Regions from separate parts of the Rhizobium sp. YS-1r genome, predicted to be linked through region 2. Evidence: predicted binding sites of a transcription regulator. Region 2 holds the regulator's gene; each other region holds the start of a gene.
What was found. Region 2 encodes PhoB, which activates phosphate uptake and scavenging genes when phosphate is short. Its sites were predicted from a motif close to TGTCATNNANCTGTCAT; they were not measured.
Positions count from the first base shown of each region.

Region 1: the regulator PhoB is predicted to act here: its motif matches at 5,681-5,697, upstream of JL39_RS21095 (UDP-2,3-diacylglucosamine diphosphatase).
Region 3: the regulator PhoB is predicted to act here: its motif matches at 3,303-3,319, upstream of JL39_RS12605 (esterase-like activity of phytase family protein).
Region 4: the regulator PhoB is predicted to act here: its motif matches at 1,958-1,974, upstream of ugpB (sn-glycerol-3-phosphate ABC transporter substrate-binding protein UgpB).

Region 1 is NZ_JPYQ01000032.1:191,557-199,212, reverse strand. Features, by position in the region: gene JL39_RS21120 (MlaD family protein) at 1-451, opposite strand, end outside; gene JL39_RS21115 (ABC transporter ATP-binding protein) at 455-1,300, opposite strand; gene JL39_RS21110 (ABC transporter permease) at 1,300-2,409, opposite strand; gene dgcA (N-acetyl-D-Glu racemase DgcA) at 2,563-3,546, shown strand; gene JL39_RS21100 (MFS transporter) at 3,498-4,703, opposite strand; gene JL39_RS21095 (UDP-2,3-diacylglucosamine diphosphatase) at 4,815-5,630, opposite strand; gene JL39_RS21090 (NADP-dependent malic enzyme) at 5,864-7,656, shown strand, end outside.
Region 2 is NZ_JPYQ01000012.1:34,609-42,264, reverse strand. Features, by position in the region: gene JL39_RS11345 (substrate-binding domain-containing protein) at 58-1,098, shown strand; gene pstC (phosphate ABC transporter permease subunit PstC) at 1,166-2,626, shown strand; gene pstA (phosphate ABC transporter permease PstA) at 2,623-3,978, shown strand; gene pstB (phosphate ABC transporter ATP-binding protein PstB) at 4,014-4,805, shown strand; gene phoU (phosphate signaling complex protein PhoU) at 4,848-5,561, shown strand; gene phoB (phosphate regulon transcriptional regulator PhoB) at 5,604-6,290, shown strand; gene JL39_RS11315 (winged helix-turn-helix domain-containing protein) at 6,304-6,993, shown strand; gene arsK (arsenite efflux MFS transporter ArsK) at 7,079-7,656, opposite strand, start outside.
Region 3 is NZ_JPYQ01000013.1:120,411-128,066, forward strand. Features, by position in the region: gene ppx (exopolyphosphatase) at 1-1,219, shown strand, start outside; gene JL39_RS12600 (membrane protein) at 1,341-1,598, shown strand; gene JL39_RS12605 (esterase-like activity of phytase family protein) at 1,858-3,216, opposite strand; gene JL39_RS12610 (AraC family transcriptional regulator) at 3,343-4,236, opposite strand; gene JL39_RS12615 (DUF2000 family protein) at 4,235-4,642, shown strand; gene JL39_RS12620 (DUF2891 domain-containing protein) at 4,652-5,656, opposite strand; gene JL39_RS12625 (hypothetical protein) at 5,974-6,936, shown strand; gene rnd (ribonuclease D) at 7,207-7,656, opposite strand, start outside.
Region 4 is NZ_JPYQ01000056.1:843,211-850,866, reverse strand. Features, by position in the region: gene dnaN (DNA polymerase III subunit beta) at 1-362, opposite strand, end outside; gene rsmI (16S rRNA (cytidine(1402)-2'-O)-methyltransferase) at 625-1,533, shown strand; gene JL39_RS29735 (YraN family protein) at 1,526-1,924, shown strand; gene ugpB (sn-glycerol-3-phosphate ABC transporter substrate-binding protein UgpB) at 2,036-3,358, shown strand; gene ugpA (sn-glycerol-3-phosphate ABC transporter permease UgpA) at 3,457-4,341, shown strand; gene ugpE (sn-glycerol-3-phosphate ABC transporter permease UgpE) at 4,351-5,199, shown strand; gene JL39_RS29715 (sn-glycerol-3-phosphate import ATP-binding protein UgpC) at 5,202-6,302, shown strand; gene JL39_RS29710 (cupin domain-containing protein) at 6,408-6,911, shown strand; gene gshB (glutathione synthase) at 6,986-7,656, shown strand, end outside.

The DNA.
Region 1 (7,656 bases), on a different contig from region 2:
CGGCGGTCGCAAGCAGGTTCGTCACGCTCGATTGTTCGGCAATCAGCACCGCCGGCCGGCCGGTCTCCAGCGATTTCTGGAGGATATTCTCCTCGCCCTTTGCGCCGCCGGAAAGTTCGATATAGGCGGCCCCCGTCAGCCCCTGCACTTCCAGCCTCGCCTGGGTTGACTGGTAGACCGGCGCGTCGGCCCTGACTTCCGTGAACGCGATCGAATAGCGCGGATCGTCCGGGTCGATCGTGAGGCCTCGCACGGAACCGACGGGAATGCCGTTGAAACGGACCGGCGAACCGACGGAAAGGCCGTTGGCCGAACCCGGGATGCGAATCGCCAGCTCGGCCGTCGGCCCGCCACGGCCGGATTGGGCCATCCAGTAGACAAACCCGAAAGCGGCTGCGATCACCAGAAGTGTAAAGAAACCGACAAGGGCGTAGTTGGCTCTGGTTTCCATGGATTACGTCTTCTCTACTTCTGCTGTCGGCTGCTTTTCGTGAGCCACGACCGACCGCGCCCGTTTGCCACGGAAATAGGACTGAACCCATGGATCGTCACAGGCAAACATATCCTCAAGTGTTCCTTCCACCAATACCCGTTTCTGGCCAAGGACGGCAATACGGTCGCAAACCGAAAAAAGGCTGTCCAGGTCATGTGTTACCATATAGACGGTCAAGCCCAGCGTATCGCGCAGCTTGGCGATGAGCGCGTCGAAATCGGCCGCACCGATCGGATCGAGGCCGGATGTCGGCTCATCGAGGAAGACGAGGTCCGGATCGAGCGCGAGCGCCCTCGCAAGCGCGGCACGCTTGATCATGCCGCCTGACAGTTCGGAGGGATATTTGTCTGCCGCATCCGGCGACAGGCCGACCATCTCGACCTTCAGATAGGCAAGCTCGTCCATCAGCGATTGCGGCAGGTCGAGATATTCGCGCATCGGAAGCTGGATGTTTTCCTTGACCGTCAGTGCCGAGAACAGAGCACCGTGCTGGAAAAGCACGCCGAGCCGCATGTCGACCAGCATGCGCTCCTCTTCCGAAGCATTGTCGTAATCGACACCGAGGATTTCGATCGTGCCGGACCGATGCGGCAGAAGGCCGAGCACCGTGCGCATCAGCACCGACTTGCCCGTCCCGGAAGCACCGACAAATCCCAGGATCTCACCGCGATAAACGTCGAGGTTCAGGTGATCGAGCACAAGCTGGCTGCCGAAGCCGACCGTTACGTCGCGCACCGAAAGCACGACCTGCCGGCCATCCGCATTGACCTCTCCCTCTTGCTTCACCGCTTCCAAACCCTTCTCCATCAGAAATCGATCGCGGAATAGAAGATGGCGAAAACTGCATCCATAAGGATGACGACGAAGATTGCCTTTACGACGGATGTCGTGACGTGCTGGCCGAGGGATTCGGCGCTGCCGCCGACCTTCATGCCCTCGACAGCCGCAACGATGCCGATCGACAGCGCCATGAACGGGGCCTTGATCATGCCGGATGCGACGGACGTGTGGTCGATCGCCTCGTGCAGGCGTGACAGATAGGTATCGAAGGTGATGCCGGAATAAGCCCAGGCAACGACCGCCGCTCCCGTAAGCGCGGCGAAGTTGGCAACAATGGTCAGGAGCGGCAGCGCGACCGTCAGCGCCACGAGGCGCGGGAAGATCAAGACGCCCACGGGGTTGAGGCCGATCACCGTCAGCGCGTCGATCTCCTCGCGCATCTTCATCGAGCCGATCTCGGCGGTGATCGCGCTTCCGGATCGGCCGGCGATCATGATTGCTGTCAGGAGCACACCGATCTCGCGCAGCTGCAGGATGCCGACGAGGTCTACGACGAAGATTTCGGCTCCGAAATAGCGGAGCTGGAAAGCGCCCTGCTGCGCGATGATTGCACCGATCAAAAACGACATCAGCACGATGATCGGCACGGCGCGCACGCCCATGCGGTCGATATGGGTGACTACGGAAGCGGGCGAGACGCCGGCGCCGCGGCCGAGCTTCATCTGCGCGCCGCGAACCGCGGAGCCGAGAATATGCATCGCCGCGTAGAAATCGCTGCCGAGTTCCGCCATGGCCTTGCCGGTCGGCGCAAAAAGGCGCTCGAAGAGCGTGCCCTTGTCGCCCTGGTCCGACGGCGGTGCCGGCGCCTTTTCCGGCAATACCCCGATCAGCTCGCGAATTGGTCCTTCACCGCCGATCAATACGGCTTCGCTGCCCTGCTCGCCCTTCGCCGTCATCAGCCGGCGGATCAGCCAGGCTCCGGCCGTGTCGATGCCGGCTATGCCGGAAAGGTCGATTTCCACCCTGCCCCGGCTCCGGACCTGCTCCAGATGTTGGAACTCCTTCAGCATCGACAGGATCGTCTGGCCGCGCCAGTCGCCGGACAGCAGGTAACGCTCACCGTCGCCGCCGGGCAGATCTTCGGCCTTGATTTCGGCAGACCTAAACGTCACAGGCTTCTTTCGTAACAGCGGCTAAAAAAGGTTTCATACGATACAGTTGATCGCATTTTTTGCGACGGGCAATATAGCCACCTCGTAAGTATTTGCCACAACGGGAAGCGTAAAACCATGAGCCGTCACCTCGAAGCCACAATCGAATCATTCCCGATCGCCGGCAAGTTCACAATCTCGCGCGGTTCCAAGACGGAAGCGGACGTCATCACCTGCATGATTCATGAAAATGGCCGTTCCGGCCGTGGAGAATGCGTGCCCTACAAGCGTTATGGCGAAACCGTGGAAGGGGTGATTGCCGATATCCGGTCCATCGCCGAGGCGATTCGCGACGGTTTGACGCGTGAAGAGTTGCAGGCGCGGATGAAGCCGGGGGCTGCCCGCAATGCGGTGGATTGCGCCCTCTGGGACCTCGAAGCCAAGCGGACCGGCCGGCGTGTCGCCGATATGATCGGCGCTTCGAATTCCAAGCCCTTCGTCACGGCCTTCACGCTTTCGCTCGGCGAACCGGAGGCCATGGCGGCCGAAGCGCGGAAGAATGCGAATCGCCCCCTCCTCAAGATCAAGCTGGGAACCGACAATGACGAGGTCCGCCTCCGCGCCGTCCGCGAGGCAGCGCCGGATTCCCGCATTATCGTCGATGCCAACGAGGGATGGACGGAGGACAATCTTACCCACCATATGGCGATTGCCGCCGAAACCAACGTGTCCCTGATCGAGCAGCCGCTCCCGGCCGGCAGGGACGCCGCACTCACCGGCATCCGTCATCTGGTCTCGGTCTGCGCCGACGAAAGCGTGCATGCGACCAAGGATTTGGAAAGCCTTCGCGACCGTTATGACGCGGTCAACATCAAGCTCGACAAGACCGGTGGTCTGACTGAAGCACTTGCCATGAAGGAGGAAGCGCAGCGTCTCGGATTTGCGGTGATGATCGGCTGCATGGTCGGATCCTCGCTTGCCATGGCACCGGCCGTCCTGCTCGCCCAGGATGCCGATTATGCCGATCTCGACGGTCCGCTGCTCTTGGCCCGCGACCGGCCGGGCGGATTGCGCTACGAGGGCTCGCTCGTGTATCCGCCGGAAGCCAGCCTCTGGGGCTGAAGCTTCGCCGCGAGCGCGATGATCGCAAGGCCGACAAGCGCCAGGACCGACATCGCAACATAGCTCGTCAATCCGAACTGCCGGTAGAGCATACCGGAGAGTAACGTCGAAAGTGCCAGAAAGACGCCGTTATAGAAGACATAGGCGCCCTGCATCGAGGTCTCCTGGTCTTCGCGCACGGTTTCCACCAGCCTGTGCTGCAGCCCGATATGCACGAAAGCGAAGGTGAAGGCGTGCGCGACCTGCAGCGCCATATAACCCCAAAAGCCCAGCGGCAACGGGAACAGCGTCCAGCGGACAACGGCAACCGCGCAGCCGATTCGCATCAGCGACCAGGGTGAAAGGCGTCTCGCAATCCGCCCGGCCGCAAACAAGACCAATATCTCGGAAAGAACCGCCGCACTCCACAGCACACCGATCGAACCGCTCGAGAGCCCGATCTGCTGCCAATGGATGGTGCCGAACGTATAGAACATTCCATGGCTGGCCTGAGCCACCGACGCGCCGATCATCAATACATGCAGATCGAACCGTCCGAGTGAGCTCGGCTGCAGAGCCTTGTCTGTTCCGGGTCGGATTGCCGCCCGCCCGAGCCTGGGTGCTGCGAAGGCGACGGCGACCGTCAGCAGGAAACCGATCACCATGGCCGAAGGTATGGCCTGAACGCCCCAGACGCCGCGCAACTCGCCGACGAGAAGGGTCGCGGCCACGAAACCAATGGAACCCCAGACGCGCATCGATCCGTATTGGAACCCCCAGCGGCGCACTCCGGTCACTGCGATCGATTCGACGATCGGCGGGTAAGGCGCAAACACAGCCGCCTGAATCCCGATGACCAGAAGGACCGACCAGAAGTCACGAACGAAGAACATGGCCAGGGCCGTCAACAACGACAGCGCGCCGGACCATGCAAGAATCAAAGTCCGCTCGCTCAGGCGGTCTGCGAAAACCCCCGATACCGGCGCTGCAAGCACGCGCAGGAGAAGCTGCATCGCCAATATGATGCCGATTTCGAATTCCGTGAAAGCCAGTGCGTCGAGCCAGACGGGCAGATAGGGCAAGATAATGCCATTGACCCCGAGCGGCGCTCCGTAGGCAAGGGCACAGCGCAGTTGGAATAACCGGGGCGCTGGAGGCGCCGTATGGGGAGGAATCACGACTTCACGGGCAGGTTGCTGAAATTTCCAGCTTACCTAACACAAGCGCCCCGACCCTGCCTATGGCCAGAAATAGCCATCTGATACGATCAGCCATCTACGGGCCGCTTCTCAAGCGGCCTGCATATCCTCGACCGACTGCGGCTTCGGCAAAGCCTTGATCTCGGCCGTGTTGCCGATCTTCTGCCACGAGATCATTTCGAGCGTGCCGTCGTGGTTCTCGGCAATCGCCGTGCAGCTTTCCACCCAGTCGCCGGTGTTGACGTAATGGATGCCCTCGATATCCTCCATCACCGCGTGATGGATATGGCCGCAGATGACGCCGTCGACATTGTTGCGGCGGGCTTCCTCGGCCACGACACGCTGGAACTCGCCGATGAAGTTGACCGCATGCTTGACCTGCAGCTTCGCCCAGGCGGAGAAGGACCAGTAGGGCATGCCGAGGCGGCGGCGGACGGCGGCAAGCACGACGTTGATGGCGATCGCCGCGTCATAGGCCCAGTCGCCGAGATAGGCGAGCAGACGGGCATTGCGTACGACCACGTCGAATTCGTCGCCGTGCAGGATCAGGTATTTCTTGCCGTCCGCCATTTCGTAGATCGCGCGTTCGGCCACTTCGATGCCGCCGAAGTGCATTCCCGGAAACGAACGCAGGAACTCATCGTGATTGCCGGGAATATAGACGATGCGGGCTCCCTTTCGCGCCTTGCGGAGGAGCTTCTGCACGACGTCATTGCAGCCTTGCGGCCAGTACCAGTTGCGCTTCAGGCGCCAGCCGTCAACGATATCGCCGACCAGAAAAAGCGTATCAGCTTCATGATAGCGCAGGAAATCGAGGAGAAAATCGGTTCGGGCGGCCTTGGAACCCAGATGCACGTCCGAGATGAAAAGCGTTCTGAAATGCCTTGTATCCACTTGACCGGTCACGAAGTCGTCCTTTCGCTGCCGCCTCTCGCGATTTCCAAAACCAGACTCGTGTTTCAGGATGATGACAAAACATGGAAAAGCCGCTCCTGCGGGCAGCCGAGCGTCATTCCAGCTCTCCTTCCGATTTCCGCCACGACCGCAAATTAGCTGCTGTTCCGTCGGGTCGATTGATGTAAGGAGGACTCTCTCCTTTCGATCCAGCCGAGACAGAACAAGACAAGCCAGGAGGAACCATGAACGCGCAAGAAAAACCGAAATCGTCCGCCATGCCAGCCAGCGGCGATCTCGATGAACAGGCGCTGTTCTTCCACCGCTATCCCCGCCCCGGCAAACTGGAGATCCAGGCGACCAAGCCGCTCGGCAACCAGCGCGACCTGGCGCTCGCCTATTCGCCCGGGGTGGCGGCACCCTGCCTTGCGATCCGCGACAATCCCGATATGGCGGCGGATTACACCGCCCGCGCCAATCTTGTCGCCGTTATCTCCAATGGTACTGCCGTACTCGGCCTCGGCAATATCGGACCGCTCGCCTCGAAGCCGGTGATGGAAGGGAAAGCCGTTCTCTTCAAGAAATTTGCGGGCATCGACGTCTTCGACATCGAAATCGACGCAGCGAGCATCGATGCCATGGTCTCGACCGTCTCGGCGCTGGAGCCGACCTTCGGCGGTATCAACCTCGAGGACATCAAGGCGCCGGAATGTTTCGAGGTGGAGCGTCGGCTTCGCGAAAAAATGAACATTCCGGTCTTCCATGACGACCAGCACGGTACCGCGATCATCGTCGCCGCCGCGATCCTCAACGGACTGGAGCTTGCCGGCAAGAATATCGCCGACGTGAAGATCGTCACGTCGGGCGCCGGTGCCGCGGCTCTCGCCTGTCTGCATCTCCTCGTCTCGCTCGGTGCAAGGAAGGAGAATATCTGGGTCCACGATATCGAGGGCCTCGTCTATGAAGGCCGCACCGAACTGATGGACGAATGGAAGGCGATCTATGCGCAGAAGAGTGACAAGCGCGTACTTGCCGACAGCATCGACGACGCCGATGTCTTCCTCGGGCTTTCCGCCGCGGGTGTGCTCAAACCGGAACTGCTCGCCCGCATGGCACCGAAGCCGCTGATCATGGCGCTTGCCAATCCGACTCCGGAAATCATGCCTGAGCTTGCGCGCGCAGCCCGCCCGGACGCGATGATCTGCACCGGCCGCTCGGATTTCCCGAACCAGGTCAACAACGTGCTGTGCTTCCCGTATATCTTCCGTGGGGCGCTCGATTGCGGCGCCCGGACGATCAACGAGGACATGAAGATGGCGGCGGTCAAGGCGATCGCAGCCCTCGCGCGCGAAGAAGTCTCCGACGTTGCCGCACGCGCCTATTCCGGCGATACGCCGGTCTTCGGTCCGGATTACCTGATCCCCTCGCCCTTCGATCCACGCCTCATCCTGCGCATCGCGCCGGCCGTCGCCAGAGCTGCCGCTGAAAGCGGCGTCGCGTCGAGGCCGATCCAAGATTTCGATGCCTATCTCGACCAGCTGAACCGTTTCGTCTGGCGCTCCGGCTTCGTGATGAAGCCGATCTTCAACGCCGCCAAGACGGCCGAAAGGAAGCGAGTCATCTTTGCCGAAGGCGAGGACGAACGCGTGCTGCGGGCAGCCCAGGTGCTCTTGGAGGAAAAGACGGCAACGCCGATCCTGATCGGCCGCCCGTCGGTGATCGAAGCCCGGCTCAAGCGTTTCGGCATCCGCATCCGCCCGAATGTCGATTTCGCCGTGGTCAATCCGGAAGACGATCCGCGCTACCGCGATTATGTTGACGATTATTTCGCCCTGGTCGGCCGCAAGGGCATCAACCCGGAAAGCGCCCGCACCATCGTGCGCACCAACAATACGGTGATCGGTTTATTGTCGGTGAAACGCGGCGAAGCCGATGCGCTGATCTGTGGCGTCGAGGGCGGTTATGACCGGCACCTGAAGGACGTCGACCAGATCATCGGCCGGCGTCCGGGCGTCTGCGCCTTCTCGGGGCTCAGCCT
Region 2 (7,656 bases):
CCCTGTAGAGGGGAGGCGGCGCCAGAGCGTCAATCGGAATTCTACGGGAGAAAATCCATGAAGAAGTATCTAGGAAGCTGCGCAGTCGCCGCAATTCTGCTGGCCACCGCGGGCGTCGCAACTGCTCGCGATCAGATCCAGATCGCCGGCTCCTCCACCGTCCTTCCCTACGCGTCGATCGTTGCTGAAGCCTTCGGTGAAAACACCGACTTCCCCACTCCGGTCGTTGAATCCGGTGGCTCGGGCGCCGGCCGCAAGAAGCTGTGCGAAGGCGTGGGCGAGAACACCATTGATATCGCCAACTCCTCCTCGCGCATCAGCAAAGCTGACATCGAACTCTGCGCCAAGAACGGCGTTGCTGAAATCCAGGAAGTCCGGATCGGCTACGACGGCATCGTCTTCGCCTCGGACATCAATGGTCCGGAATATGCCTTTACCCAGGCTGACTGGCACGCCGCGCTTGCCGCCAAGGTTGTGAAGGATGGCAAGTTGGTCGACAACCCCAACAAGGCCTGGAACGAAATTCGCGCCGACCTTCCGGCACAGCCGATCCTCGCCTTCATTCCGGGTACCAAGCACGGTACCCGTGAAGTGTTCGATGAAAAGGTCATCATCGACGGCTGCAAGGAAGACGGCACCTACGACGCTCATCTGGCTGCCAACAATGGTGACAAGGCCGCAGCAACCAAGGCTTGCATGGCGCTGCGCACCGATGGTGTCTCGATCGATATCGACGGTGATTACACCGAGACGCTCGCCCGCGTTGCCGCCAACAAGAACGGCATCGGCGTGTTCGGCCTGTCTTTCTACCAGAACAACACCGACAAGCTGCGCGTAGGCACGATGTCCGGCATCATGCCTTCGGTCGAGACGATCGCCAAGGGCGAGTACCCGGTTTCCCGCCCGCTCTATTTCTACGTCAAGAACGCGCATCTGGACGTGGTCCCGGGCCTGCAGGACTATATCGAGTTCTTCGTTTCCGACGACATGGCTGGCCCGAACGGTCCGCTGGCGGCCTACGGTCTGGTTTCCGATCCGGAACTGGCCAAGACCCAGGCTGCCGTCAAGGCACGCACTCCGATGGGGCCGCTGAACTAATTCAGACGCCGTTCCGGCGGCGCGTACGCGCCGCCGGTCTCTTTTCGCTTGATGGGTGGCGGGCAAGATGGACGTGGGCATCATTATCCTAATACTGGCGGTGCTTGCGGCACTGGGTCATGTGGTCGGCAGGCGGCGGGCGCTGGCTCTTGCCGCGAAGAGTGGGGTCAAGCTCCATTCCCTTCCCGGTTATTATGGCCAGACCGTCGCATTGTTCACGGCCGTTCCGGCCTTTGTCGTTCTGGTCGCCTGGCTGTTTGTTCAGCCGGGGATTGTCGAGAGCCGCGTGAGTGGCATGATCCCCGACAGCGTAATCCCGGAGGGCGGTGCGCGCAGCCTGGTCATGTCCGATGTACGTCGCATCGCGGGCGGTCTCGATGCCGTTCTGGCGCGGGACGGGCAGAGGGGAGCGGATGTTCCCATCGAAGCGCTGGACTTCAACAATGTTCGCGGCCGCCTGGCGGAAGTTGGGGTGGCCTTGGGCGGCGACGTGCCGTCTGAGGTCTTCGAGGCGGCGAAGGCCTTCAGGGAGAACTCCAGGACCGGCAATCTAATGATGACGGTTGTGGTTCTCGCAATGGCCGTTGTTCTCGGCATGCTTGCCTACCGGCGGATAGAGCCGGAGCTGCGTGCGCGCAACATCAGCGAGAGTTTTGTCAAGTCGTTGCTTCTCGGGGCCTCCCTGGTCGCTATCTTGACGACGATCGGCATTGTCGGGTCGTTGATTTTCGAGACTTTTGAGTTCTTCCAGCGTTATCCGGCGCAGGATTTCTTCTTCTCCACCGTGTGGAATCCCCAGTTCCGCGGAGGCTCCGATCTCGGCATTCTGCCGCTGCTCTGGGGCACTTTCTATGTGTCGATCATCTCCTTGATCGTCGCCGTTCCGCTTGGCTTGATGATCGCGGTCTTTCTTTCCGAATATGCCGGGCCGACGACGCGCGGTATCGTCAAGCCTGCGATCGAGGTTCTGGCCGGCATCCCGACGATCGTCTACGGCCTCTTCGCCCTGGTCACCGTCGGTCCTTTCCTGCGCGATTGGCTGGCGCAGCCGCTCGGTCTCGGCACCTCTTCGTCTTCGGTGTTGACCGCTGGCCTGGTGATGGGAATCATGATCATTCCCTTCGTCAGCTCGCTCTCCGACGACATTATCAATGCCGTGCCCCAGGCCCTTCGCGACGGTTCCTACGGACTGGGGGCCACACAGTCGGAGACTATCAGACAGGTCGTTCTGCCGGCCGCCTTGCCCGGTATCGTGGGTGCAATCCTGCTGGCGGCAAGTCGCGCGATCGGGGAAACCATGATCGTGGTCCTTGGCGCGGGCGCTGCGGCGAAGCTTGACCTCAATCCTTTCGAGGCGATGACAACGGTCACCGTCAAGATCGTCAGTCAGCTGACGGGCGATACGGAGTTCGGAAGCCCCGAAACGCTGGTTGCATTCGCGCTTGGCCTGACCCTCTTCGTCATAACGCTTGGGCTGAACGTGCTGGCCCTTTACATCGTGCGCAAATACCGGGAGCAGTACGAATGACCGACGTGACCGTATTCGGCAACCCAGCCGTTCCGGCAAAGGGAAAGTCCCTTCTTGCCCTCGATGAACGAACCCGTCGTCGCAACAATGCGGAGGCCCGGTTTCGCCTGATGGGCAAGATCGCCGTGGCGATCGGTATCGTCGCACTGATCGGCCTCCTGCTGTCCATCCTGTCGAACGGCCTGTCGTCGTTCCAGCAGACCTACATCACCCTCAACGTCAATCTCGACGCTGCCGTTCTCGACAAGGCCGGCGATCGCAAGCCGGAGAACATCGCGAAGGTCTCGACCTTCGGATATGCGCCCATCATCGAGAAGGCGCTCCGCGACGCGATGGCGCAGAAGGGCATCACCATCGACGGCATGAACGCAAAGGCCGCCGCCGAGCTGATCTCCAAGGAGGCTCCCGCCGATCTCCGCAGGTTTGTGATGGCCGATCCGTCGGTGATTGGCCAGACCCATTCCTTTGATCTTCTGGCCGCGGGCCGTATCGACGGATATTACAAGGGGCGCGTGACGATGGAGAGCGCGAAGCTCGACCGCAATACGTCCCCCGACCAACTGATGCTGGCGGACAAGCTCAAGGAGGCGGGCATTCTGACGACCCGTTTCAACTGGAGCTTCTTCACGGCGCCGGACGCCTCCGATACCCGGCCTGAAGCGGCGGGCCTGGGGATTGCGGTCATTGGCTCCGTCTATATGATGCTGATCGTGTTCGTCCTGTCGCTGCCGATCGGCGTGGCTGCATCAATCTATCTTGAGGAATTTGCGCCGCAGAACCGCTTCACCGATCTGATCGAGGTGAACATCTCGAACCTTGCCGCGGTTCCCTCGATCGTCTTCGGTATTCTGGGCCTTGCCGTACTGATCAATTTCTTCGGTCTGCCGCAATCGGCGCCGGTTGTGGGGGGGCTTGTTCTGACCCTGATGACGTTGCCGACGATCATCATCGCCACTCGCGCCGCCCTCAAGGCCGTTCCACCGTCTATCCGCGACGCAGCGCTCGGTGTTGGCGCATCGAAGATGCAGTCCATCTTCCATCATGTTCTGCCCTTGGCGATGCCCGGTATCCTGACGGGGACGATCATCGGGCTGGCCCGAGCTCTCGGGGAGACTGCGCCTCTGCTGCTGATCGGCATGGTCGCCTTCGTGCGCGAATATCCCGCCGGTCCGCCGGATGGCTTCTTCGATCCGGCGTCGGCGCTTCCGGTCCAGGTCTATAACTGGACGCAGCGCGGCGACCCGGCATTCGTCGAACGTGCGTCCGGTGCCATCATCGTGCTTCTGGTATTCCTGATCCTAATGAACCTGGTCGCAATCATTCTTCGCCGCCGCTTCGAGCGCCGTTGGTAAAGGGGTGTGTAATGATGAATAATATCTCAACGACGATGACGACGACGCCGACGAAAGCTCCACTCATGAATGAACCGAAGATTTCCGCCCGTAACGTGCAGGTTTATTACGGCGAAAAGCACGCCATCAAGGATGTCAATATCGATATCCGCCCTCGGTCCGTTACAGCCTTCATCGGTCCGTCGGGCTGCGGCAAGTCGACGTTCCTGCGTTGCATCAACCGGATGAATGACACGATCGCCAACTGCCGTGTCGAGGGCAACATATCGATCGACTCGGAGAACATTTACGATCCCAAGGTGGACCCGGTTCAGCTGCGCGCCAAGGTCGGCATGGTGTTCCAGAAGCCGAACCCTTTCCCGAAGTCGATCTACGAGAACGTCGCCTATGGCCCGCGCATTCATGGTCTGGCGCGAAAGAAGTCGGAGCTGGACGATATCGTGTCTTCGGCCCTGCAGAAGGCAGGACTGTGGGGCGAGGTGAAGGATCGTCTCGACAGCCCAGGTACGGGCCTTTCCGGCGGTCAGCAGCAGCGCCTGTGCATTGCGCGCGCCGTTGCCGTCAGCCCGGAAGTGATCCTGATGGACGAACCCTGTTCGGCGCTCGATCCGATCGCCACCGCCAAGGTCGAGGAGCTGATCCACGAACTGCGCGAAAACTTCACGATCGTCATCGTGACGCACTCGATGCAGCAGGCGGCCCGCGTATCGCAACGCACTGCCATGTTCCATCTCGGAAACCTGGTTGAGGAGAACGATACCGACAAGATGTTCACCAATCCGGATGACCAGCGTACGCAGGACTACATCATGGGCCGCTTCGGCTGATCGCCGGTTGCGGGCCCTTTCTGACAATCTGAGGATAAGACCATGTCTTCGACACATATCCTGTCTGCCTATGACGACGAACTGAAATATCTGAGCCGCCGGATTTCGGAGATGGGCGGGCTTGCGGAGCAGATGTGCGCGGATGCAGTGCGGGCACTGGTCAATTCCGATGCCGCCCTTGCCCAGAAGGTGATCTCCGACGATGTGATCCTCGACCATGCCGAGCGCGATATCGGCGACAAGGCGATCGTGACGATCGCCCGCCGCCAGCCGGTTGCGGGCGACCTGCGCGACATCGTCGGATCGCTGCGCATCGCCTCCGATCTGGAGCGGGTCGGCGACCTCGGCAAGAACACTGCCAAGCGGGTGATCGCGGTGCAGGGCACCGGTGTGCCGCGCAAGCTCGCGCGCGGCATCGAGCACCTGTCGGACCTGGCGCTGACGCAGCTGAAGGAAGTGCTGGACGTCTATTCGAGCCGTTCGGCCGAGAAGGCGGAGGCGATCCGCATCCGCGACGAGGAAATCGACGCGATGTACACGTCGCTGTTCCGCGAGCTTTTGACCTACATGATGGAAGATCCGCGCAACATCACCACCTGCACGCATCTTCTGTTCTGTGCCAAGAACATCGAGCGTATCGGCGACCACGCCACCAACATCGCCGAGACGATCTACTACATGACGACCGGCGCCCAGCCGGAAGGCGAGCGTCCGAAGGACGATACGTCGAACACGCTCGGCGCGATCACGGAATAATGGCGCCGAATGACGATGGAATGGTGACGGAGCTAAGACGGAATGCAGCCGAAGATCGCGGTCGTGGAGGATGAGGAGGCGCTGAGCGTGCTTCTTCGCTACAACCTTGAAGCGGAAGGTTATGAGGTGGAGACGATTCTGCGCGGGGATGAAGCCGAGATCAGGCTTCAGGAACGCACGCCGGATCTTCTGATCCTCGACTGGATGTTGCCCGGTGTTTCCGGCATCGAACTCTGCCGGCGGCTGAGGATGCGGCCGGAGACGGAGCGACTGCCGATCATCATGCTGACGGCGCGCGGCGAGGAGAGCGAACGGGTCCGCGGGCTTGCGACCGGCGCCGATGACTATGTCGTAAAGCCGTTCTCGACGCCGGAACTGATGGCGCGAGTGAAGGCGATGCTGCGGCGCGCGCGTCCGGAAGTGCTGTCGAGCGTCCTGCGCTGCGGCGACATCGAGCTGGACCGGGAGACGCACAGGGTGCATCGCAAGAGCCGCGAAGTGCGGCTCGGCCCGACGGAGTTCCGGCTTCTGGAATTCCTGATGGCCGCGCCCGGCCGGGTCTTCTCGCGCTCGCAGCTTCTCGACGGGGTGTGGGGCCACGACATCTATGTGGACGAGCGCACCGTCGACGTGCATGTCGGACGCCTCAGGAAGGCGCTCAACTTCTCCAACATGCAGGATGTCATCCGCACCGTCCGCGGCGCCGGATACTCGATGGAAGGACACTAGGGAGAGCACCGCGATGGGAGCGCGAGTTGTCGTGGTGATCGATGGCGATGAAACGCTGCGCGAAGTGCTGCGGTTCTCCCTTGTCGATGAAGGTTTCGACGTGACGCTGCTTTCGGCGGGCTCCGAGCTGATGGAGCGGTTGGTTTCGAGCCTTCCCGATGTACTGGTGCTGAGTTCGTCCCTTCCGGGGCTGAATGGCATCGAGATCTGCCGAAGACTTCGTACCGAACCAGCAACGATGCGGGTGCCCGTGGTCCTGCTTGTTCCGGCGGAAAGCGAGAGCGACAGGCTGACGGGTCTCGCTGCCGGCGCGGATGACTGCCTCGTAGAGCCATTCCCCTCCGTCGAGCTTGCCATAAGGGTGAAGAACCTTCTTCGCCGCATGCATCCGAATCTTCTGAGCCATATGATCAGGGTCGGAGACCTGACCCTCGACCGCGAAGCACACAGGGTCCACAGGCAGAAGAAGGAAGTCAGGCTCGGCCCCACCGAGTTCCGGCTTCTCGAGTTCCTGATGCGGTATCCGGGACGGGTCTATTCGCGGACGGAGCTGAAAAGGTCGCTCTGGGGTGATGGTGCAACCGTGGACGAGCGCGCCGTCGACGTGCACATCGGTCGCCTCCGGAAGGGCATCAGCCTGGGCAAGGCTGACCAGGTGATCCGGACCGTCCGCGGAGCGGGCTACGCCCTCGGCGACGTCTGAATTTTCTCGCGATCGTTGGAAGGCCTATGCTGCTTTTCTTTAGGGCTTCGCCGAGGGGCCTGCATCTCCTGTTTGTCGTGTCTTGTCAGGCCTGCGAACCACCGAAAGGTCCAGCTGCTGGTCTTGTTGCTCTGTAGCGGGCGAAGGCGATCGCTCCGAACAGGCCGACGGCCGCCGCGCCTCCCAGAATGCTGATCGATACTGCCTGGCCGACCCCCCAAGTTCCCAGCATGACAGCGAACGCAAAGGGGGCAAGTGCTGAGGAAAACTGGCGTGCGGCGGTCACCCAGCCGAGCCGTGCGCCATAACCGTGCCTTCCGAAAAGCTCCAGTGGAAGCGTTCCCCCGACGATGCTTGCGAGCCCCGATCCCAGACCGAACAGGATCGCGAATGCGATGAGACCGGGGAGCCACGGACTTGTCGCCATCAGGACGATAAGGGCGACGGCGAGCAATCCCGCGGAGATCACGGCGAGCACCGTCTGTGACAAGCGCCCTCCGAAGATCATGTTCAGGAGGCGGCTGGCGACCTGCGAGGGACCGAAGAGGGTGGAGACCATGAGGCCTGCCGTGCCAAGCCCAAGTGCTGTCAGCAGCGGAACCATGTGGACCAGCACGGAGGCCAGCACGAATCCTTCCAGGGCAAAGCCCGCAAGCATCAGAA
Region 3 (7,656 bases), on a different contig from region 2:
ACCGGACTTCATCCGCGAGGCGGAGGATATCCTCGGCCAGGAGATCCAGCTTCTCTCCGGAGAAGAGGAGGCGCGTTATTCGGCGCTCGGTGTCATCAGCGGCTTTCATGATGCGGACGGGATCGCCGGCGATCTTGGCGGCGGTTCGCTGGAACTCATCGACATCAAGGGCAATGATTTCGGCCGCGGCATCACGTTGCCGCTCGGGGGACTGCGATTGTCCGAGTCCTCCGGAAATTCTCTCTCCAAGGCGCGCACCTTCGCCCGTAAGCAGGTCAACACCGCGCGGTTCCTTGAACAGGGCGCTGGCCGCACCTTCTATGCGGTCGGCGGCACCTGGCGAAATATCGCCAAGCTGCACATGGAGATGACGAAATATCCCTTGCACATGATGCAGGGTTACGAACTGCCGCTCGCGGATATCCAGAAATTCCTCGAAGAGGTGATCGCCGCCAAGGACTCCAAGGACCCTGCCTGGCAGGCGGTGTCCAAAAGCCGCCGTTCGCTGCTGCCCTACGGCGCCATCGCCATGCAGGAAGTGCTGAGTGCGATGAAACCCGCCAGGGTGAGCTTCTCCGCGCAGGGCGTGCGCGAAGGCTATCTCTATTCGCGGCTTTCCGACGGAGAGAAGGCAAGTGACCCGCTGCTCGCCGCGGCCGGCGAACTGGCGATCCTGCGCGCCCGCTCGCCCGAACATGCCCGCGAGCTAGCGGAATGGACGGGCCGCATGGTGCCTGCTTTTGGCATCACCGAGACGGAGGAAGAAAGCCGCTATCGTCAGGCCGCCTGCCTGCTCGCTGACATAAGCTGGCGCGCCCATCCGGATTATCGCGGTCTGCAGGCGCTCAATATCATCGCTCATTCCTCTTTCGTCGGCATCACCCATGCAGGCCGTGCCTATCTGGCGCTCGCCAACTACTATCGCTTCGAGGGACTGAACGACGACGGTGCGACGGGCCCCTTGGCGACGATTGCCACACCGCGCATGCTCGATCTTGCCAAACTGCTCGGTGGCCTGCTGCGTGTTGTCTATCTCTTCTCGGCCGCGATGCCGGGCATCGTCCACAACTTGACGTTCCGCCCGTCTTCCGACCCCGATCTCGATCTGGAATTCATCGTGCCGCCGGCCTACCGCAATTTTGCCGGTGAAAGGCTGGATGGTCGCCTGCAGCAACTGGCGAAGCTGACCGGCAAGCGGCTGGCGTTCCGGTTCGAATAGATTCCGGGAAACTTTATCGCTCCCCGATTGCAATTCACGTCGACAATCCCGACATCCACCGTGAGGCAGACCATTTTGGCTGCCCGGCGTGCAGGAAATTGCGGGACAGGGGAGACGAGTGATGAAGAAGCTAGTTGCAGTTGCCCTGCTGACGGTGGCCCTTGCAGGCTGCACCGCCGTTGCATTGGAACCCATTCCGGGCAGCATCACCTATGGCGGACAGCCGCGCAGCAAGCTAACGAAGTCGCCGGTCGGCAGTCCCGTCACCCATCAGTTCTACGGTCAGGACGGTCGCCGGTATTACGAGACCTACATCATTCAGTCGGACCGGAGCCTGAAACTGGTCGACCGCTATGCGATCGACATACCGGTCAATTGATTGAATGCGTCAGCCCCGGCGGATGCCGGAGCTGATGCTGCTGACAAAGGGCGGCAACTCTTCTTCCGTCATGCTCGGGCCTGTCCCGAGCATCTGACCACCTCTATACTCTCGAAATTATCCCAACATAACCAATGATTTGGCAAGGGATGGCAGATCCTCGGGACAAGCCCGAGGATGACGTCTTGCATGCCGGAAGGTTTGCCAACAAACTAGGCCCCGGCGGATGCCGGGCTGAGATGTTCGATCTGGACCTGAACTACTTCGCCGCCAGGAATTCGCCGACTTCGAGCAGGCTGAATTCGTTGTCGTCGGCCTTGTCGACGGCGCGGCCGGCCGAGAAGGGCAGGTTGTTGTCGTTGCCGATGATGATATGCGTCGCATCGACCACGTCGACATTCTCGATCGTCACGAAAGGCATGTCGTAGACACCCTCGACATTACCCGCCTTCTTCTTCTCGTCCGGATCCTCAATCTTCATGAGATCGATGTAGCCGATCTTGCGGACGGCCTTGCCGACATTCCCGTCGGTCATCTCGATCTTGTAGACGCGCTTGTGCTTTGCAGGCGCGTTGAAGCAGGTCGGTTCGGGCTTGGCCGGATCGGCGCAGGCCTTGTCGGCGGTGCCGGCGCCGTTGTCGCGCTCGATGACGAGGGCGGTCGTGGCGTCGATCATGTTGAAGTCGCCGATCGCTTCGCCGCCCTGGGATAGGGGATAGAGCCAGGAGCGGCCGGTCCATGCCTTCGAGGCGACGTCGAATTCGACGATGCGCAGCGCCGTCATTCCGTCCGCCTTCTCGACCGAACCGTCTTCCAGATAGAGCGGGCCTTCCAGCAGGCCGTAGAGCTTCGAGCCGTCCTTCGACATGGCCATGCCCTCGTAGCCGCCCGAGCGCTTCAGGTTGAAGGCGGCCATTTTTGCGGCCGGGTTGGCCGGCGTGGTGAGCGTCGGATTGTCGGGCGACTTGACCGGCTTGCCATCGATCACGGTCGCGATCACGTCGGTCAGGCGGCCTTCGGTGTCGAACTTCAAGAGATAGGGGCCGAATTCCTCGCCGAGCCAGAAGCCGTCGGCGACCGGCTGGATCGATTCGATATCGAAATCGGCGCCGGTCAGATAGCGGGTGTCGGAACCTTCCATGGTGATCGGGAAGGGCGCGATCCTGTTCGGATCGGAGAGGAAAATATTCTTCACGACTTCCGCCTTGTTGGCGGCCCAGTCGAATTTCATCTGGTGCAGGAAGAGCATGGCGTCGGAGGAATTGGCCTTCGAGCCGAAACCGTTGTCCGACAGCGTCCAGAACGTGCCGTCGGCCATCGTCTTGATGCCGGAGAAGCCCTGCAGCGGCTGGCCGTCGAACGGCAGCTTCACATCGGTGACGCGGACGCCGTCCTTGCCCGGCAGCGTGCCGAGGGCCTCGGTGCGCTTGCGGTCGGGCGTGGTGAACTTGCCGGACGTCTTCAGGAAGGCTGGCGCGTCGGCCGGAGCCGGAACGATCGTGTTGGCGGGCAGGATTGCCTGGCCGACGAGTTTGGCCGGGAAGGCTTTTTCTTCGGCAGCAGCAGAACCGCCGATCAGCGCAGCGAGAGCAACGGAGGCGAGAAGGGGTCGGATCATGAGATCACCTGTTGGTTGGCGTGTCAAAGACGCCTACCGCATAGGGAGCGGTCGTGACGGCCGGGTGATGGAACATTGAAGCTTCGATGAAGCTTTGATGACGGGATATCGAGGTCGATTTGAACGTCAGGCGCTTCTCTTGAGCGCCACCCAGCGGCCCGGCGTCATGCCGAAGGTTTTCTTGAAGTGCCGGGTGAAATGGGCCTGGTCGGCAAAGCCTGCGCCGAAAGCGGCATCCGCCAGGCTTCCGCCTTCGAAGAGCAGTTGTTTTGCCCGGTCGAGCCGGCGCATGACCAGATAGCGGTGTGGGCTTGTCCCCAGGAGCTTCCGGAATTGCCTTGAAGTCGTGTAGCGGTCGAGGCCGCTGACGGCTTCCAGTTCCTGGGAAGAGACGGCGCGGTCGCAATTGTCCTGGAGATAGTCGCGGCAGCGGAGCACGGCATCGCGCGAGGTCGATTTGTCCGGTAAAACGCCGCGACTGTCCGCGTGACGCCAGAGGCTTGCCGTAAGCCGGGCGATCAGGTCATCCAGCAGAAGCTCCTGCGGCGTGGCGTCAAGATCGTCGAGCGCCTCGGCGAGGCAGTCGCGGAAGGCATCGTCTGCCATGACGGGCTCGGGCACGAAGGGCAGTCCGGCCACACCACCCGCCGCCTCGATCAGCCGTTCCGGCGGCAGGTAGAGCATGCGGTAACGCAGGCCGTCGTCGGTGCCGGCGGCGCCGTCATGCACCTCGTCCGGATGCAGGACGATGACATTGCCGGGCAGGCTCACGCGGACGGAGCCGCGATAATGGAACGTCTGGACGCCGGAAAGCGTGATTCCGAGCGCATAGGTGTCATGCCGGTGCGGCGAAAAGCCGTTGCCGTGGAACCGCGCCTCGATCCGCTCGATGCCGCATGAGGAGGGAGCTTGGACGATGCCGTCCGGCTTTCCCTCCGCCTTGCACGAACGTTCAAGACCGGCGGTGCTTGCTGCCGCTATCGCGTCGGTCCTTGCATAACCTTCGACGGAGTTCTTCATGTTCGACACCAAGATCGCGCTCGTGCTTCGCGATGACCTCGCCCCCTGGCAGGAGCTCAATGTGACCGCTTTCCTGATGAGCGGCATCGTCGCCCAATCTCCCGCGATCATCGGTGAAGCATATCGGGATGCGGCCGGCCATGTCTACAATCCGATGAGCATCCAGCCGGTCGTGGTCCTGTCTGCCGAGCAGGAGACGTTGCGCATGATCCACCGGCGCTCGCTCGAACGGGAAGTGACAACATCGGCCTATATCGAGGAGATGTTTGCGACAGGCCACGATGCGGCGAACCGCGCGGTGTTCGCCGAGTTTGCGCCGGACGACGCCAGGCTGGTCGGGATTGCGCTGCGGGCCGAGAAGAAGATCGTCGACAAGATCACCAGGGGAGCGAAGATGCACCGGTAACTTTTCCGCTCATGCCTCCAGCGCCAGCGTCGCGAAACTCGCCAGCCAGTGCTCGCCCATATAGTCGCCTTCCACATGGGGAAGTGCGCTTGCAAGATGGTCTTCCGCCGCCTTCTCCATGATCGGCCGCCGCGGATCGCCTTGCGGCAGGGCTTTCGCGAGCGACCGCCAGCACCAGGCGCGGGAAAGATTGAGACCGTCGAGATGGGCGATCTTGCCGTCCGAGCGGTCGGAGACGGAGGCCGGCGAAAACAGCGTCGCGGGCCTCCGCGCCACGATCTCAGGCAGGAAACGGTCGAACCAGGGCAGGAAACCCTCCGCCGGCATCAGCCGCCGCATGCATTCGGCTTCCACGAGCGCTGAAGAGAGAAAATCGTCGCCGGAGGGTTCGCCCCAGGCCGGGCAGGCCTCGTCCTTGCCATACCAACGGAGCGCCGTCTCCGTTAGCAGTCCGAGCAACGCGGTATCGCCGATCGTCTCGGCATAGTCGGCTGCAAGCCGCATGGCAAAGGCGGTGTTGAAATGTGTGCCGACCCGGACCGGATAGGTGGCGACCGGCAGGAAATCGGTGAAGCGACCGGTGAAGACATCCGACAGAGGTTTAAGGTTCTCGAACCAGCACCGCTCATCGAGCAGCGACAGTTCGGCGGAAAGTTTCAGGAGCCAACCCCAGCCATAGGGCCGCTCGAAACCGCGCGACGTGGGCTTTGCCTGATAGGCGCATTCGCCCGCCACCTTGTCCGGCACCAGCATCGCGTCGAACAGCGCCCGGATGTTCCTTGCCGCCGGGATATCCGGGAATGTCCGCAGGATATGCGCCATCATCCAGTAGCCGTGCACGCAGGAATGCCAGTCGAGGCTGCCGTGGAAGATCGGATGAAGCTGGCTTGGTGTTTTCGCATCTTCCGGGCCTGAAAACACGTTGGCCGGCTTGTTTGGATATTCGCGCCCGACGTGCCCGAGCGCGATCGCGGCAAAATGCTGGGCGGTCTCGGCGGTGAGGGACTGGCGCATGTGGATTGGCTCGCTTTGAAGGAGCGGCGATGGGCGGACATCGTCGCGTCGGGGGTAAGATGATGGGCGAGATCACCATACGAAACCGGCCGGATCAAGCCGGAAACGGGTGCGGGCATATGCTCGCCGGCAATCCCGTGTGATCGAGACGGCCGGCCGGCGTCAAGTTTCTCTTAACGAAGGCGGCGGTTTTCATCGGATGTTTTATGCAAAAATTCTTATGCTGCATTGCGATAGCGGCGAGGGCGCGTTACCGTAAATGGGGGCCGCCAAGATTCACGAATTCGCTCTAGCAAAGATTTCGTAAAGGATATCAGATGCTTGACGCTTCCAGATCCAAGCCGAGAGATCTCGAGACCATTGCCCGTTCCGGCGGACCGCTTCGCCGCATCACCGCACGCATACCGACCTATCTGACCGACGTGCGCGAAAATCCCGCATGGTTGCCGATGTTTCTTCTGGCGCGGACGATGCCGTTCCGCCGGGCGCATTGGCTGACGGCGAAGCCGGTCCGAACGGCAACGCCGGGACCTTCGATGTTCGGCGATTTGGATGCGCGGACCATTGCGGCGGAGCTGAAAGGCGCGGGGATATTTGCCGGCCTCACCCTGCCGGACGACATCCACCGGGAGATCGCCCGCTTTGGCCGGGAAACGCCGTGTTTCGGCAATTTCGAGCGCAAGCTCGAATTTCTGGCCGGCGAACATGCGGAAGCCGAGCGGCGTTTCGGTCGCCCGATCCTGAGCGGCCATCACTTCGAACGGGTCCTGCAATGTGAGGCGGCCGTCGCGGTGCAACAGGACCCGCTTCTCATCGACGTGGCGCGGCACTATCTCGGCGGCGAGGCGAAACTGATTACCACCCGGATCTGGTGGAGTTTCCCCACCAAGGCGGCAACCGACGCGGATCTCAGCCGCGCCTCGTTCAAATACCACTTCGACCTGGACGACTGGCGCATGCTGAAATTCTTTTTCTACCTGTCGGACGTCGATGCCGATGCCGGCCCGCATATATATGTCCGGGGCAGCCACAGGCGCCGGCGCATCAAGCATCAGCTGACGCTGCTGGTCGGTCATCCGGCGGAAGAGGTGCTGGAGTTCTACGGCGAGGAAAACGCCGTCACTTTGACTGGCCGCGCAGGAACGGGCTTTGTCGAGGACCCGTTCGGCTTTCATATGGGCACGCTCGCGAAGCAGAGCCCGCGTCTGATGATGGAGGTCGGATTCGGCGTCTCGAAACCGTCGAAACGCCGCTATCACGGCGAACCGGTTATTCGATAGGGAAGACTGTCGGATGGTAGCGCCGGAATGACCTGGCGCGAAATATACGACGCTCCGCTCTTACCCCCCTCTGTCCTGCCGGACATCTCCCCCTCAAGGAGGGAGATCGGCTGGACGCATCGGCTTCCCCAAACAACAACGACGAAGTCCGGCAAGGGGTTAGTTTGGTGGGGAAAGAGCACGCCGCTTGTGATCTCCCCCCTTGAGGGGGAGATGTCCGGCAGGACAGAGGGGGGTGAAACAGGGGAAAAGCGAAAATGCCGTAAGCCCCTAAAGCTCGACCGCCTCGACCTTCTTGTTGACGAAGCGGAGCGCCACGTCGCCGTCGATCAGCTTCAATGCGGTGTCGCCGAAGAGGTCGCGACGCCACCCGGAGAGGGCGGCAACCTCGGCCTTGTCGCCTTCGGCGGCGATCTTCTCCAGGTCGTCCGTATTGGCGATGACCTTGGCGGCAACCCCCTGCCTGTCGGAGATGAGTTTCAGGAGAACCTTGAGCAGTTCGACGGCCGCGGCCGTGCCCTCCGGCACATGCGCATGCTTCGGCGGATGTGGCATCTCGGTTTTCGGCAGCGCCAGCGCGGCATTGACCTGCTCGATGACCGCAGCACCCGAGGCCGAGCGCTCCCAGCCTCTCGGAACCGTGCGCAGCCTGGACATCGCTTCCGCATCCTTCGGTTGCTGCTGCGCGATCTCATAGATCGCATCGTCCTTCAGCACGCG
Region 4 (7,656 bases), on a different contig from region 2:
GTCAGATCCGGGAAATCTGATTCCGGCAGGCACTGCAGCGAGAATTTCGACCGGCCGGACTGCACGGTCATCGAGCCGCCGTCTGGTGTGGTGGCAAGCAGCACTTCGGAGCCGTCGGGCAGCTTGCGGACGATTTCGTAAAGCAGATGCGCGGGAACCGTCGTCGCACCGGCATTCTCGACCATGGCCGGCACGGCTTCGGTGATTTCCAGATCGAGATCGGTCGCCTTAAGATCCAGGCTATTGCCGGAAGCGCGCATCAGCACGTTGGAAAGGATCGGGATCGTGTTCCGCCGCTCGACCACACGATGCACGTGGTTCAGCGACTTTAAGAGATTGGACCGCTCAAGAGTAATACGCATGGACGCTATCGCTTTCGACCGTGGCGATCCGGCTTGGGCCGGACCTCCTGATATTCTGCCGGCTGAGTGCCAGCCTGATGATGTGGACGGGCAAAATGGCAGAGATCGGCGGCGAAAAGCAAGAGGTTAACGAGCTGTCATTGCGGCATTTCCACTTCGCCGTCTGCCCTGCACACAGAAAACTTGGCTCGCCTTTACTTGCCGAAGCGGGTCGGCTTCATCATAAAGAACCTCCATGTCCACGAACCTTGCTTGATGCCCTGTGACCGATGACCTGAAAAACCAGCGCGGCTATCGCGTCGCCAATACGTTCGTGCCCGCCCGGCCTCTGGAGCCTGCACTCTATCTGGTCGCGACCCCGATCGGCAATCTCGGCGATATGACGCTGCGGGCTCTGGAAACATTGGCCGGCGCCGATGTGCTCGCCTGCGAGGATACCCGTGTCACCCGCGTATTGCTCGATCGCTATGGCATCGTCAACAGGCCTTTCGCCTATCATGAGCACAATGCCGATGAGGCGGGGCCGAAACTGCTTGCCGCCCTGGAGGAGGGAAAATCCGTGGCGCTCGTCTCCGATGCCGGCACGCCGCTCGTCTCCGATCCCGGCTACCGGCTGGCACAGATGGCGATCGAGGCGGGCCGCAAGGTGGTGCCGATCCCCGGCGCGTCCGCGCCGCTCGCCGCACTCGTCGGCTCCGGCATGCCGTCCGATGCTTTCCTGTTCGCCGGCTTCCTGCCGGTCAAGGACAAGGGCCGGCGAGACCGGCTGGCGGAGCTTTCGAAAGTGCCGGCGACGCTGATCTTCTTTGAATCGCCGCACCGCATCGGCGCGACGCTTGCTGCGGCCGCCGACGTGCTGGGTGGAGACCGGCGTGCCTGCGTGTGCCGGGAACTCACGAAGACCTTCGAGGAGTTCCGCCGCGGCACGCTGGAGGAACTCGCCGCCTACTATCATGACGATCGCGTGGTAAAGGGCGAGATCGTGCTGCTCCTGGCGCCGCCGGAAGCCGAAGAAGCGCCGGGGGAGGTGGAGGTCGACATGCTGCTGCGCGAGCTTGCCGCCACGATGCCGACCGCAAAGGCGGCGACCGAGGCGGCCCGCCTTGTAGGCCTTCCCCGCAAGGACCTCTACCAGCGGCTTCTGGCACTGAAGGGCGAGAACGGTGGCTGAGGATGGTGCCGGCCTGAAACGACGCAGGACAGTGCGCCTGAAAGCTGAACGGCAGAAAGCCCAGCGATGGGGGCATGTCTCGGAATATCTCGCCGCATTCTACCTCATGGCCAAGGGCTATCGGGTCCTTTCGATCCGCCATCGCACGAGGCTCGGCGAGATCGATCTCATTGTCCGCAAGGGGGATCTGGTCGCCTTTGTCGAGGTGAAGGCACGGGCCGGCGAGCAGGAGGCCATCGATGCGGTCGGCTATGTCGCCCAGAAGCGGATCCGGGCGGCCAGCGATCTATGGCTGGCGAAGCGGAAGGACGCGGCGCGCCTGTCTCAGCGTTACGACATTGTCGCCATTCGGCGGGGTCGTTTGCCACGGCATTATCCGGATGCGTTCTAATAAATGGCCTTGATCCTTGTTCTGTTAAAAAACTGACATAAAACTGTAAAGTTGGTGTCATGGGAGGACCCTATTCGGGGCCGGCACCAATCAAGGTGGAGGACTTTTTTCATGTTGAAGAAACTTTCGATGGCCGCTGTTGCGGTTGCACTGTCCGCGTCGTCGTCGCTTGCGGCGACGGAGATCACCTGGTGGCACGCCATGGGCGCGGAACTGGGACATAAGCTTGAGGGGATCGCCAAGAAGTTCAACGAGAGCCAGACCGAGTATCATGTGACTCCCGTCTTCAAAGGTACCTATCCTGAAACCTTGACAGCAGCCATCGCCGCCTTCCGCGCCGGTCAGCAGCCAGCAATCGTGCAGGTCTTCGAAGTCGGCACCGGCACGATGATGGCAGCCAAGGGCGCCGTCTACCCCGTCTATAAGCTGATGACCGACAACAAGGAGCCCTGGGATCCGAAAGGCTTCCTCACGCCCGTGACGGGTTATTATTCCGACACGGAAGGCAACATCCTGTCGATGCCGTTCAACTCGTCGACTCCGATCATGTACTACAACAAGGATGTCTTCAAAAAGGCGGGCCTTGATCCAGAAGTCGCCCCGAAGACCTGGAAGGAAGTCGAAGAATTCTCCAAGAAGATCGTTTCGTCCGGTGCGGCGAAATGTGGTTTCACCTCCGGTTGGATTTCCTGGGTCCAGCTCGAAAATCTTTCGGCAATTCACGATAAGCCTTATGGCACGCTGGAAAACGGCTTCGGCGGCCTGAAGACCGAGTTCACCTTCAACGGCGACCTGCAGGCCCGTCACTGGGAGAACCTGAAGAAATGGGCGGATGAAGGTCTCTTCCAATACGGTGGCCCGGTCGGCGGCAACGATGCTCCGCCGAAATTCTATGCCCAGGAATGCGCGATCTACATGAATTCTTCCGCTTCTCGCGCCGGCGTCATGCTGAATGCCAAGGGTTTCGAGGTCGGTTTTGCGCCGCTTCCCTATTATGACGACGCGATTGCCGAACCGAAGAACTCGATCATCGGTGGCGCCACGCTCTGGGTGCTCAATGGCCAGAAGGACCCGAATGTCTACAAGGGCGTTGCCAAGTTCTTCACCTACCTTTCCAAAGCGGAAGTCCAGGCGGACTGGCACCAGTTCTCCGGCTATCTTCCGATTACCAATGCTGCCTACGAGCTCGGCCAGCAGCAGGGGTACTATGCAAAGAATCCGGGTTCCGACGTGGCGATCAAGCAGATCACCCGCGGCACGCCGACAGCAAATTCGAAGGGCATCCGGTTCGGTAATCTGACCCAGGTGCGTGATGTTATCGATAGCGAATTCGAAGCGCTTCTGGCTGGCAAGAAGACGGCCAAGGAAGCTCTCGATAATGCCGTTGTTCGCGGTAACAAGATCCTGCGCGACTTCGAAGCTGCAAATAACTGATCTCTCATTCAATGGGAAAGGGCCGGCTACGTCCGGCCCTTTCCTGATTGGAGATTTTCAGGCGCTGACGCAACGAGCGGGATCCGGATATTTTCCTCATGCAGACCAAGCGTACGATCTTCCAGAATAAACTGCTGCCTTATCTGCTGCTTTTGCCGCAGTTGGCTGTGACCACGGTTTTCTTCCTCTGGCCGGCCGGGCAGGCAGTGAAATCGTCATTCGAACGCGAGGATCCCTTTGGTTTCCGCACCACATTTATCTGGTTCGACAATTACCTTCAGCTTTTTGAGGACCCCGAATACCTGAATTCACTCGGTCGGACGGCGATCTTCGCAGTGTCTGTCACCTTGCTGTCCATGAGCCTCGCCTTGCTCTTCGCCGTCGCCGTCAACCGGTTGCTGCGTTCCGGGCGGGTCTACACCACCCTGCTCCTCTGGCCCTATGCGGTGGCTCCAGTCGTTGCGGGCGTCCTGTGGTGGTTCATGTTCAATCCGACCATAGGCATCCTGCCTTATCTGCTTGCGAGGCTGGGCATCAGCTGGAACCATCGTGTCGATGGCGCAGATGCAATGATCCTCATTATTCTGGCAGCGAGCTGGAAGCAGATATCGTACAATTTTCTTTTTTTCGTTGCCGGTCTCCAATCGGTGCCGCAGTCACTGGTCGAGGCGGCGGCAATTGATGGGGCCGGGCCATTCAAGAGGTTCTGGACGATCGTCTTTCCACTCCTTTCGCCTACGACTTTCTTCTTGATGATCATCAATATCAATTACGCCATGTTCGAGACGTTCGGCACGATCGACGGTTCCACAGGCGGAGGTCCGGCGGGTGCGACCAATACGCTGGTCTACAAGGTCTATGCGGACGGCTTCCTCGGGCTCAACATCGGTTCGTCTGCGGCCCAGTCCGTCATCCTGATGCTGATTGTCATAGCTTTGACCGCCGTCCAGTTCCGCTGGGTCGAGCGGCGTGTCCAGTATTAGGAGGCGCAAATGGTTGAAAACCGCCCGTTCCTGACGTTCCTCACCCATTTCGTTCTGATCCTGGGTGTCATTGTCGTCGTCTTTCCGGTTTATCTTGCCTTCATCGCTTCGACCCAGGGGCCTTCGGACTTCCTGTCCGGCGTCGTGCCGCTTCTTCCCGGCTCGCACCTGATGGAAAACTACGGTCAGATGTTGACGGGAGGCATGTCTCGCGCCGGGGCGCCGCCGCTGTGGATCCTGCTCGGCAATTCGTTGTTGATGGCGATCATCATCGCGGTAGGAAAGATCAGCATCTCGATCATCTCGGCCTATGCGATCGTTTATTTCCGGTTTCCTTTTCGGCTATTGGCATTCTGGCTGATCTTCATCACTCTCATGCTGCCGGTTGAGGTCCGCATCGTGCCGACGTTCAAGGTCGTGGCGGATCTTGGAATGTTGAATTCCTATGCCGGCCTCACCATTCCTCTCATTGCGTCGGCCACTGCGACGTTCCTTTTCCGGCAATTTTTCCTGACCATCCCGGACGAATTGATGGAGGCCGCCCGCGTGGATGGTTCAGGCCCGATGAAATTCTTTCGGGACATCCTGCTTCCGCTCAGCCGCACGAATATCGCAGCGCTTTTCGTGGTACTCTTCATCTACGGCTGGATTCAGTATCTGTGGCCGCTGCTGATCACGAATGACAGCCGCTACTATACGATCGTCATGGCGATCAAGCGCTTGGCAGCCGTTGCCGATAGCGATCCTCAGTGGAATCTCGTGATGGCGGCGATGATACTCGCCATGCTGCCGCCTGTCCTCGTCGTCATCCTTATGCAGCGCCTGTTCGTAAAAGGCCTTGTCGAAACGGAGAAATAACAATGGCTTCCATCGATGTTGAAAATGTCGGCAAGGTCTATTCCGGAGGCGTGCGCGCCGTGACCGACATCAAGCTGAACATCGCCGATGGCGAATTCATCGTGCTGGTCGGCCCGTCGGGTTGCGGCAAGTCCACGCTTCTGCGCATGGTTGCCGGGCTCGAGACGATTTCCGAAGGCGAGGTGAAGATCGGCTCCAAGGTCGTCAACAATGTCGAACCGGCCGACCGCGACATCGCGATGGTGTTCCAGAACTATGCGCTCTACCCGCATATGACGGTCTACAACAACCTCGCCTATGGCCTGAAGAACCGCGGCACGCCGAAGGCCGAAATCGATACTCGTGTCGCCGAGGCTGCCCGCATGCTGGAGATCACCCAGTATCTCGACCGCAAGCCGCGTGCGCTCTCCGGCGGCCAGCGCCAGCGCGTCGCCATGGGCCGTGCCATCGTGCGCAAGCCGGCCGCCTTCCTCTTCGACGAACCGCTCTCCAACCTCGATGCCAAGCTGCGCGTTTCCATGCGCGGCGAAATCAAGCGCCTCCAGCGCCGCCTCGGCACCACCTCGATCTATGTGACCCATGATCAGCTGGAAGCGATGACGCTGGCTGATCGCCTCGTTGTGCTGAATGGAGGCAGGATCGAGCAGATCGGTGCGCCGCTGGAAGTCTATCATGCGCCGGCGTCCACCTTCGTGGCGAGCTTCATCGGCTCCCCGGCCATGAACCTCGTCAAGGGCGAGCTGCATGGTGACAGGCTGGCGATCGGCCCGTCGGTGATCGGCCTCAATGGTTTCGCGCCCGCCTCCGGTCCCGTTACGGTCGGCGTCCGTGCCGAGGATATGCGGGTTGCACGCGAGGATGAGGAAGCGTTGCCGTTCCGCCTGGAATATACGGAAGAGTTGGGCTCGCAGCGTCTCATTCACGGCGCCGTGGGCGACCAGCAGGTTACCGTCGCCGTCTCGCCCGAGACCGAGCTCGCGCCCGAGATGCGCATTGCAGTCGATGCGAGGCGTCTGCACTTCTTTGCCGCGGATACCGGCAGGCGCCTTCCGGGCAAAGTTCCGGCCGAGGCGAAATTCGCGCCGGCCGAGCCGGTGGCCTGATCGGTCTTGAAATCGGGCCTATCGCTAAAATTGTAGCGTCGGTCTGAACGACCAGCTTACGCTTTGCGGCTACTGTCCCCTGGACCTGACAGCCAAGGGGGCAACATGAGCTGGCAAATCCTGGCGGCGGCCGCGACGGCCATCGCCGTCCGATACAAATCCTATGCGCCGGAACCGTCGACGGCAAAACCCTTTATCGGCGCCTGCCCGGATTCCCTGGAAATGGCGCCGCTTCCGATCGAGCCGAGCTGGGTGATTGCCGGCAATCCGCAGGCGCGGGCCGCTTCCCACTCGAAGGCTGAGGACGAATGCGCTGCGACCGGCGTGTGGGATTGCACGGCGGGCACCTTCCGCTGGTTCTTCGGCTGGGACGAGACGGTGGTCATCCTCGAAGGCGAGGTGCATGTGACCGCGGAGGATGGCACACAGCGCGTTCTCCGTGCCGGCGACGTCGCCTATTTCAAGGGCGGCACCTGGGCGACCTGGCACATTGACAACTATGTCAGGAAGATCGCCTTCCTGCGCAAGCCGTTTCCCGCGCCGCTCGCATTTCTCTACCGCCTGCGCAACATGCTGCGTCCCAGGGGCCAGGTCGGCCTCGCCGGCTGATGGTCGCTTTGACCGGTTGCCTTTGAGTGTCCGCCGTCCTACATCAGGCGGGCACTTTTTGAGGGGCTGAAGTCATGGCGAGAATCCGCAAAGTCGCATTTCAGATGGACCATATCTCCGGCATCAATATCGCCGGTGATTCCACCTTTGCCATGGCGCTCGAGGCGCAGGCCCGCGGCTATGAGCTTTTTCATTATACGCCCGACCGGCTGAGCATGCGTGATGGCAAGGTCTTCGCCGCCGTAGAGCCGCTTTCGGTGCGTGACATCAAGGGCGACCACTTCACGCTTGGCGACAGGCAGCGTATCGATCTCTCCGCCATGGACGTCATCCATCTGCGCCAGGACCCGCCCTTCGACATGGGTTATATCACCTCGACGCATCTGCTCGAGCGCATTCACCCGAAGACACTCGTCGTGAACGACCCCGCCTGGGTGCGCAATTCGCCGGAAAAGATCTTCGTCACGGAATTTGCGGATCTGATGCCGGCGACGCTGATTTCCCGCGATGTTGCCGAGATTGCGCGCTTCCGCGAAGAAATGGGCGACATCATCCTGAAGCCGCTCTACGGCAATGGCGGCGCCGGCGTCTTCCATTCCGCCCGAGACGATCGCAATTTCTCCTCGCTTTTGGAAATGTTCAACCAGATGTATCGCGGCGAGCCCTTCATCGCCCAGGCTTATCTGCCCGCAGTGCGCAAGGGCGACAAGCGCATCCTGTTGATTGACGGCAAGCCGGTCGGGGC